DNA from 2 places in the Actinacidiphila glaucinigra genome. Region 1 is predicted to be linked to the other one. Evidence: riboswitches for the same ligand, from Rfam matches in the RefSeq annotation. Region 1 holds a riboswitch; the other holds the start of a gene.
What was found. Region 1 has a riboswitch for S-adenosylmethionine ahead of OIE69_RS04605 (glutathione S-transferase C-terminal domain-containing protein). Riboswitches for the same ligand answer to the same signal wherever they lie in the genome.
Positions count from the first base shown of each region.

Region 1 (4,621 bases):
GTGGAACGGCTCGGTGTGGGTGGCGACCACCGTCGGCACGAGACCGATGTGCCGGGTCAGGGGGGCCACCCGGGCGGCGACCAGGACGGCGTCGAGGCGGCCGCGCACCTGGTCGGTGCGTCCGTCGGGTTCGGTGGGGTGGGAGGACTGCGGACCGAGGGAGTCCTCGATCGTCACGAAGTCGAGCAGCCCCCGCTCGGCCTCGGTGACGACGTCCTGCCAGTAGCGGGCGGTGAGCAGTTCACGGGGCCGGGCCGTTTGCTCACGCCAGGCGGCCGGGTGCCAGCCGGCCCCGTCGAGGGCCACGGCGAGGTGCAGCGGTGCGTTCGGCGAGGAATCGGGAAGTGGGTACGGCGAAGGGATGTCCGAGGACATGGGAGAGGCCTTCCTGATCGACCACGGGTCTCACCGGCGCTCGTCGGGAGGGCCGGCGGCGGGGACGGGGGTCAGGAACGACAGAGGGAGGCGGCCACGCGCTGCAGGTCGATGTGCGCGCGGGAGTAGAGCAGGGGGTCGCGGGGTGGGGCGGGCACCGCGGCGGACACGCGGGACGGCGTCGGCACGGACCTCACCTCCGCTCTCCCCGGATACGGCGGGCGGCACGGCGCCCGTACTCCTCCTGTCAACGGAACGCCTTCCCTAGCCGGTCTGTTCCCCCGGGCCGCCCGGGGTTCGCAGGAAGAGGAAGGTCGTCCGGCGGCGCAGGGTGAACCCGATCGACTCGTAGAGCCGGATCGCGCCGGTGTTGACGGCGGCGGCATGGAGGAAGGGGGTCTCCCGACGGTCCCTGATCCCCGCGGCCACGGCGCGTACCAGCCGGGTCGCCAGACCCCGGCCGCGGTGACCGGGGTGGGTGCACACCGCGCTGATCTCCGTCCATCCCGGCGTCCGCAGTCGTTCCCCGGCCATGGCGACCAGCCGTCCCTCCTCCCGGATGCCGAGGTAGGTGCCGAGTTCGACGGTCCGGGAGAGGAAGGGGCCCGGCCTGGTGAGGGCGACGAGTTCCAGGATCTCGGGGACGTCGGCGGCGCCCAGCCGCACCGCCTCAGGCGCGTGTTCGGCGCGCAGCGAGGTGTCGACGAGCTGCACCCCCACCCCGCCCTCGACGAGTTCCCAACCGTCGGGCGGCCGCTGCGCGCCGGTGACCGCGACGGCGGCTCCCGGCCCGGCGAGTACGGTCAGGTCCGCCCAGGCCCGCGGATCGGCCGGGTCGGACAGCGCGGTGAACGGGGAGACGTCGGCGCGCTGCGCACCGTCCCGCCGACCCCGACGGCCACCAGGGAAAGCCGGCCCGAAGGGCACACCCAGGCTCAACGTCCGGTACAGCGCGCTGAAGTTGTACAGGAACAGCAGCACCACGATCAGCGGCACCGAGCGGAACAGCCAGGTGTACGTCCAGCTGACGGCACGCAGCACGGGGCTGCCCGAGAGCCTGGCCAGTGCGAGCGCGATCCCGCCCAGCAGGCCGAGCACCGCGCTGTACGCGGCCGCCTCCAGGGTGATGAGCAGCCCGTCCAGGATCACCGGCCGGACGAACCAGTAGGCGAAGCGGTCCCACTGGTAGAAGGGGTTGGTCACCAGGCCGTGGGCGATCTGGGCGACGAGCACCAGCACGACCGCCGTGGCGATCAGGCGACCTCGCCGCCGTAGCGGCAACACCCGCTCTGCGGTGGGCGGTCCTGGTGCGGGAGGCGCTGCGTCGGCGGGTGCTCCGGGCGGGGGCGGCGCCGGGCGGGAGGACACGGCGGTGCCGGGTGGTTCGGTCATGGGGGACTCCAGCGGTTCGGTACGCCCCGGTCGCGCACGCGGCAGCGGCTCCACCGGCATCGGGCGTCCGGCGGGCGTGGCGATGCGGCGGGGAGGCGGGGAGGCGGGCGGAGCAAGCCTGGGCGGGCCTGGGCGGGAGGGCGCGCCGCCGCGTCAGCGGCGGGGGCCGGGGTTCAGGAAGCCGTCAGCCTTGACAGAGGGCGCGACAGTGCGCGGGACACGCGCTACAGGAGGCGCTGGGGACGTGGAGCGCGGCGACGGGGAGCCGCGGGCACGACGGGACGCGGCCGTGGGGCCGCTGTGCGGCCGTCCCCGGAACTGCGTGCATCGTCGTCACCGTCACCGTTCCGCCCCGCGGGGCCTCGCGTCCATTGCCGTCGTCGGACCGTCCGGTCCGGTCGTCATCCGGGGCGTCCCACCGCGACACGGGGGCGCCGGCCCCGGCGAGCCGGGCTCGCGCCGGAGCTCATGACCGATCTGCGGCGTAAGTTAGGCACGGCCCACCGGGAATGTCAACGACGCCGTCTCACATCGTGAGCGGTCCGATGAGACGCGAACGGGTCCCTTGACGCGCGGGGTTTGACGACTCGACACTGATGGCCAGGTCACGATCGTCAGCGCCCACGACGCCGCCCCGCGGCGCGGTGGGTCATCGGCCCCGGCCCGCTGACCGGCAACCCTCACATCGCGGTGGGGTGCCCCGGGTGACGACCTGGTCCCGCCGGTGCGGCGGGGCAAGCGCGGTCCCGCCTCCGGCGGGCCCCGAGCCGGGGAGGCGGACATGCCCAGGGCACGAACCCTCCTCCTCACCCGGCGGCTGCACATCGACTTCCTGCGCGTCTGCAGCTCGTACGGCGCGGCCGGCTGACCTCCACCCAGGACCTTCAGCCGTCCCGCCGCCGGTGCCCCCACGGGGCGACCGGCGGCCCGCCACGCCTTGGAGAGGGCATGACCGAGACGATCCCGCTCGACCCCGCACTCCACGTCTCCTGTTCGGCGCTGCCGCGCGCGTCCCGTCCCGACCGCTTCCGCAGCCGCATCGGTGTCGACCTCGCCGGCGGCTTCTACCCGGCGCCGCGCCGGTTCGAGCTGTTCCTGTCGCCGGGGTGCCCGCTCTCGCAACGGGTCGCCATCACCCTCGACCTGCTGGGGCTGCGGGACTCCGTCGCCACGACGCCCGTCCCGGCGGGGGCCGCCGGCGACACCGCGCTCGCCGCGCTGCGCGCGGCCTACGAGGCCACGTGGCACCACTACGACGGACCGCTCACCGTGCCCGCACTGTGCGACCGGTGGACCGGGCGGGTCGTCAGCAACCACACCCCGGACATCCTCGGCGACCTCGCGGGCCGCCTCGGCGCCGAGGGGTGCGCTCCCGTACCTCCGCTGTGTCCCCCGGCCCTCCTGCCCGACATCGAGGGCCTCCGGCACACGGTCGACGCGGGCCTGACGAGAGCCGCCGAACTGGCCGCGGACGGGACACCGTCCGACCGTGACGCGGCCCTGCGGACCCTGCACGCCACCCTCGACCTGCTGGACCGCCGGCTGGCCTGCGGGCCGTACGTCCTGGGTGGGCACCTGACCGCCGCCGACGTCGACGTGTGGGTGGCCCTCTCCCACCTCGCGAGCGGCCTGCTCTGCTCCTACGGCCACCTGACGGCGTACGTCGCCCGTCTGGACCTTCACCCGGCGTTCCGTGCGCAGCGGACGGCGGCCGCGCTCGCGCCCACCGTCTGACGCACGGAGCCGTCCCCGCCCTCGTCGCACAGGGCGAGGGCGGGGACGGCTCCGGGGTGCGTGTGCGGGCCCGCTCAGGCGCCCTCGGCCGGAAGGGCGTACAGACCGGGGAGGTTGACCACGACGGCCTCCTGGGTGCTGCGGGCGATGACGACCACGGCCTCCTCCGCGGGGTCCGGGTTCTCCTCGCGGTGCGGCACGAACGGGGGGACGAAGACGTAGTCGCCGGGCGAGGTGCGCAGGCGCACCTCCTCGGGCGCGTCGCCCGAGCCGTCCAGGAACACGAACTCGGGGTGCCCGCTCACCACGTAGATCGCGGTCTCGGACTCGCCGTGGTGGTGGTCGGAGGACGCCGTCGCCGGGGCGACGTGGGTCTGGCCCATCCAGAGCTTCTCGGACCCCACGGTCCGCCCGCTGACGGCGGCGAACCTGCGCATCCCGCCGGTCTGCGCCGTCTCGCCGTCCAGGGCGTCCGCGCGGATGTGGTGCAGCCGGGTCCGCAGGGCCGCAGCCGCCTGCCCGGGCGCGTCGTGGAGATGGGGATGGAAGCCTTCACCGGGGTTCGTCAGGGGCTCGCTCATGGCCGGGACGCTAGGGCGGCCCCGAAAAGGATGTCAAGAAGTGTCTTTTAGGCTTACCTGCGGCAATGCTGCCGCAATGAACGAGCGCGGTGGCGGAACCCCCGGGCCGCGCGGACCGGTTGGGGCATGATGGCCCCATGCATATCTCCGCGAAGGCGGACTACGCCACGCGGGCTCTGCTGGAGCTCGCCTGTGAGCCTGCCCGCCCCCTGACCTGCGAGGCCATCGCCTCCGCGCAGCAGATCCCGTTCCGCTTCCTGAAGTCCGTGGTGAGCGAACTGCGCAAGGCCGGGCTGGTGCGCAGTCAGCGTGGCTGCGAGGGCGGCTACTGGCTCGGCCGGCCCGCCGGCGAGATCACCCTCCTGGACGTGGCGCGCGCCGTGGACGGCGAGTTGATCACGCTGCGGGGCGAGTCGCTGGCCGGGCTCGGCTACCCCGGTCCGGCCGCGGGGCTGCCGGGGGTGTGGCGCCAGGTCGAGGCGGGCGCGGCGGCGGTCCTGGGCGGGGTGACCCTGGCCTCGCTCCTGCCGGCGGCCGCC
Region 1 covers NZ_CP109144.1:1,067,186-1,071,806, forward strand. Annotated here, with positions in the region: gene OIE69_RS04590 (LLM class flavin-dependent oxidoreductase) at 1-375, opposite strand, end outside; gene OIE69_RS04595 (putative leader peptide) at 447-563, opposite strand; gene OIE69_RS04600 (GNAT family N-acetyltransferase) at 640-1,767, opposite strand; SAM riboswitch class IV at 2,411-2,514, shown strand; gene OIE69_RS04605 (glutathione S-transferase C-terminal domain-containing protein) at 2,716-3,501, shown strand; gene OIE69_RS04610 (cupin domain-containing protein) at 3,576-4,082, opposite strand; gene OIE69_RS04615 (RrF2 family transcriptional regulator) at 4,220-4,621, shown strand, end outside.

Region 2 (4,621 bases), on a different replicon from region 1:
CACCGAGGGCCAGCAGCCTGTCGGCTACCTGCGGAAGTACCGGCGTGGTCACGGCTGGGGCCAGTTCCCGCTGTACCACCCGGCCGAGGCGGCGCCGATGAAGCCCCTCTCCGAGAAGCAGCAGGCAGCAAAGGACCAGCGGCGGACCTGCCCGCGGTGCGGCGTCGTCGGCAAGCACATCGTCTACGACGGTGCATGCAGGACCTGCCGAGAGGCCGACGAACAGGCTAGCCGCGAGCTCCAAGCTCGCACCTGCGTGTGGTGCCGCCGCGTGTCGCTCGCCGCGCACGCCGAGGAGCGCCACGGCGCCTGTGAGCCCTGCTGGATTCGTCGCGCCATCACGCGACAGCTCGAGGCCGAACGACGCGCCGTATGGGCCCGTACGTGCCCACACCGGGACTGCAGCAAGGTCACGGCTACCGACGAGGAGATCGCCGCCGTGCGCGCCGCTGGGGACCACTGGGTGCCGCGCTGGTGCCCGCCCTGCCGCGAGGCCGACGAGCTGAAGCGCGCGGAACGCCAGCGCGCCTACGAGGAGCTGCGGGCCCGTGCCGCGGAGGCACGCCGCCGGCAGGTCGCCGACCTTGAGGCGTGGGCCCGCGCAGCGCTGGCCGACCCGGACGTGACCGTGCTGGACACCGAGACGACCGGCCTCGACGACGAAGCGCGGATCGTCGACCTCGGCGTCACCACGACCGCCGGCGACGCTCTCCTCGACACCCTCGTCGACCCGGGCCAGCCGATCCCCGTCGACGCGACCGATGTTCACGGCGTTACCGACGCCATGGTCCAGGGGGCGCCCACCTTCGGGGCGGTGCTCGACATGCTGACCGCAGTCCTCGCTGGGAAGCGCTGCCTGATCTACAACGCCCCGTACGACCGCGGGCGCCTGCGCCACGAACTGGCCGAGCACTACCGCCACGCCGGTCACGCCGACCCGGCCGCCGCGGCGCAGGCCTGGCTGGACACGGTGCGGTTCGAGGACGTGATGGAGCGCTACTCGGACTGGTACGGCGAAGAGGACTTCGACCACGGCGGGTACCGGTGGCAGCCGCTGTACGGCGGCGACCACCGCGCGGTCTCGGACTGCCGCGCGGTGGGTGACCGCCTGCGAGACATGGCCCGCGGCATGGACGAGTAGCCCGAGGGCTCAGCGGTCGGGGGATCTCAGCTGGTACGGCTGGGCGCGGTCGTCCCCGCCGACGCAGCGCCGTCGAAGCCCTGTCGAGCGAAGGTTGTTTAGACCCCTGCAGGTGGGTATCTTGCTCATGCGCGAGTGAGGGTGCTCGCGATGTTCCACCAGAGGGGTAGAGGGAACGGCCCGTTGAAGCCCCGGCAACCCTCCCGCCGACCGTGAGGTCCAGGTGGGGAAGGTGCCAATTCCGACTCGCGGCGAACCCGTCGCGAGGTGCCGCTTTATGGCGACGGATGGTGCCTTCGCGATGCTTCAAGACATCTTCTCGTGGATCTCTTCTCGCACGATCGTCCCCCTGTGCCTCGTGCTGTGCGCTCTCGTAGGCATGGCACCGCTCCTGGTCGTCGCTGTGGGCTTGCTGCCCGCCTGGCTGACGTGGCCATGGATGGCCGACGAAAGGCAGAAGAACACGCTGGCGTTGATTCAAGCGCTGGCAAAGTGGTCGACGGGCCTTCTGGCGGCGGCTGCACGAGGGTTCAGCGGGAAGGGTCCAAGGCAGTGATTCCCGTAGTGGCCTGCCCTCGAACGTGACCCCTACGTGCGGCACTTCCGTGTCAAGTGAGGTGCAGCGAGTACGGCTGACCATCCGACGCTGCCTGGTTGGGGTGCTGCGTCCCACCGAAGGTTCAGCAATTCACATCGAGGGGTAAGTGAGTGCACGTGGGCGCCCTGGACTACGGCGCTGTCCAGCTACCGGCCGCCGAGGCGGCCGACCTGCCAGTGCCCCCGGCCCGTGACATCCACGAACATTGCGTGGGCGGTCAGCACGTCCAGTACGGCCGCCATCCGCTCGGTGTGCCCGACACCGGGGATGGCTTCGCCCAGGCGGTCCACGATCATCTTTCGGGTCAGGGGCTGCCGGGAGCTGACCAGCGTCCGGGCAACCCGGTGCAGCAGCGTGTCCCCGGGCGTTCCCAACTCCGCCTGCCGCCACCGGTCCTCACCGCGGGCGTGCCGCTCGGTGAGTGCGTCCACCTGCGTCGAGACCTGCTCCAGCACCACGCGCGCCGCCCGTTGCCGCTGCGAGGGGACTCCCGGGCGCTTCCGCCGCCGCCAGCAGTACAGTGCCCCGGCCGCTGCCGCGCCCACCGCCGCCGCGACCGCCAGCCGCATAGGATCTTTTCTGAACTCCACCGCCGCGCGAACCAGGCTGCTGGTGAGGACCAGCAGGGCTTCGGCCTGCCGCTCCAGGTCAGCCATCCGGCCCTCCGTCACCCCGACGTCCCCCAGGGCGGCGCGTAGGTCCGCCCAGTCGCCGACCACGAGCCCGCTATCGACCAGGTCGGCGTCGGTCCCGAGGGTGACCGCCGGGGCGATCACCCCGGCCAGCAGCAGCATCGGCACATCGGAAGCATCACGTTCGGCAAGAACCTGAGCCTGCGGGGTCATCGGCAAGCCAGCGCTGTCCACGACGTATAGGACGGGCGCGTACCGCGACTGCCATAGCTCCAGTGCCCGCCCCAGGTCGAACCGGCCGCCCTCGTGGTGCCGGTCGGCCAGCACCCGCGGCACTTCCTCCCACACGTGGATCGGGATCAGGCACCGCACCGTTCCGGCCCGCGCTCCGGCGACGAACGACGACGGGGCCGGCCGCCGGGTGGCCGCGATGATGTCCGTGGTCAGTACGGAGGTGTCCAGCAGCGCGCGGCGCAGCGGCTCGGGCTGGTACAGGGTGCGTCGGCCGGACGGCGCGAACTCGTTCATCCGCGCATCGTAGTGCGGGCGTTGACCAGCCGGTACGGGATTTCGGTGCCCTGCGCGGGGTGAGCTGACCGCACCGGAGACCACTGAGTCCTGCGCTAGGACCGGTCATCGCGCGCTCAGCTTCGCGCGAAGGACCTCTTCGGTCCGACCTTGGGTGAGAACGCTCAGCCTTCGTCGCGAAGGGACACGAATGGGCTCCGCATCGTGGCAGTTCAAGGCGATCAATGATCACCAATGTGCGTTTCGATACCCGATCAGATATCTGATTCGGGACTCGATCCGATGTGCTATTGGGATAGGATTGGTGCAGGAGGTGGAGGAAGTGTCCACGGAAAACGAGTTGTTCAATGCGGTCGATTCGCTCCTGCAGCAGGTCGACAGGGGAGATCTGCCTGCCCCTGCAGAGCGTCGGCGGCTCCGCGAGGAAGCTGGGCTGACGCAGCAGCAGATTGCGCAGGCGCTGGCGACCCGCACGCAGTCGGTAGGAGACTGGGAGGCAGGCCGCAGAGAACCGCGGCCGCCGAAGCGGGACGCCTACGCGCGACTGCTGGAGGGCCTGGCCGCACGGTTCCCGGCCCCAGCCGAGACCGCGGAACCGGTGGCGGCGCCAGTCCCGGAAACGTTCACCACCCCGACGGCGCCCGAACAGGTTCCCCCCGCTCCACGCCTAGAGCGACCGACAGAAGTAGCGGCTACGCCCGCACCTCGTGTTCCGGCACCCTCCACATCGCGACGCCCCGGTGCGCAGAAGGCGGCGCAAGCCTCTTCCAGTGCAACACGCAGAAGTGCCGGGGACTTCGTCAACGGGCCGCTGGCTGTGATCGACGTCGGCTCCGACGGGAAGGTGTCGGCCTACTGCGTGGGCGGCCTGGTCCTCGACGTCCCCGCCAAGTCGCTGATGTCCCTGGTGCAGTGGACCCTGAGCGAGGCGAAGCTCGGCGCTGCGCGACTGAACGCGAACGGCAAGGACGCCGACCCCCTGGTAGTCCTCACCGACGCCGCCGCCGAACGATTCGGCCTGCCGACCCGCCTCTCGGATGAGGAACGTCGTGCTGGGCGTCTCCCTGAGGGGCACAAGATCGTGAAGCAAGTGGCCCAGACGGACTATCGGCTGACGAAGCGCGGTTTCGGGCCCTGGGCCCGGATCTACCGGCCAGCTGAAGGCAACAAGCGCTTTTGTGTCCAGCTGTGCATCCTCGGATGGGACGCTCTCGACTCCCGATCGTGGGGTAACGCGGCCCTCCTGGAACCGCCTGCGCTGGCTCACCTGCTCGGGGTGTACGCATCTCGGGTGATGACGCCGCGGGGGTCGACGGCTGTGATCGGCCAGGAGCTCATGACAGCCATGCGTCCGCCGACCCGAGCGGTCGAAGGCGAGCAGAGCGGGGAGTGGGTCTCTGGCCACAACCCTGGCTCCCTGGGAAGCGAGCCGGTCGAGGCGGCACCTCCGGAGGTTCCCGACGGGCACCCGCTGCTCGCGCATCTCCCACGCTTCTATCAGCGGACCCCCGCTGAGGTTTTGATCGAGGAGGCGTACGACTGGTCGCGGCCGCTGACCGATGCAGAGTGTCGAAAGCGTTTCGTGGTGGGCATCGATGTGAACATGGCCTTCGCCGCCGGCGCCAACGGCACGTACGTCGGTCTCGGTGCGCCCGTACACGTCCATAAGCCCAAATTCGACAAGGCGCTTCCGGGCTCCTGGCTGGTCGACCTGTCGCACAT
Region 2 covers NZ_CP109145.1:73,595-78,215, forward strand. Annotated here, with positions in the region: gene OIE69_RS43610 (3'-5' exonuclease) at 1-1,141, shown strand, start outside; SAM riboswitch class I at 1,294-1,415, shown strand; gene OIE69_RS43615 (hypothetical protein) at 1,419-1,697, shown strand; gene OIE69_RS43620 (PIN domain-containing protein) at 1,886-2,899, opposite strand; gene tap (telomere-associated protein Tap) at 3,222-4,621, shown strand, end outside.
Region 2: another riboswitch for S-adenosylmethionine. It lies ahead of OIE69_RS43615 (hypothetical protein); the one in region 1 lies ahead of OIE69_RS04605 (glutathione S-transferase C-terminal domain-containing protein).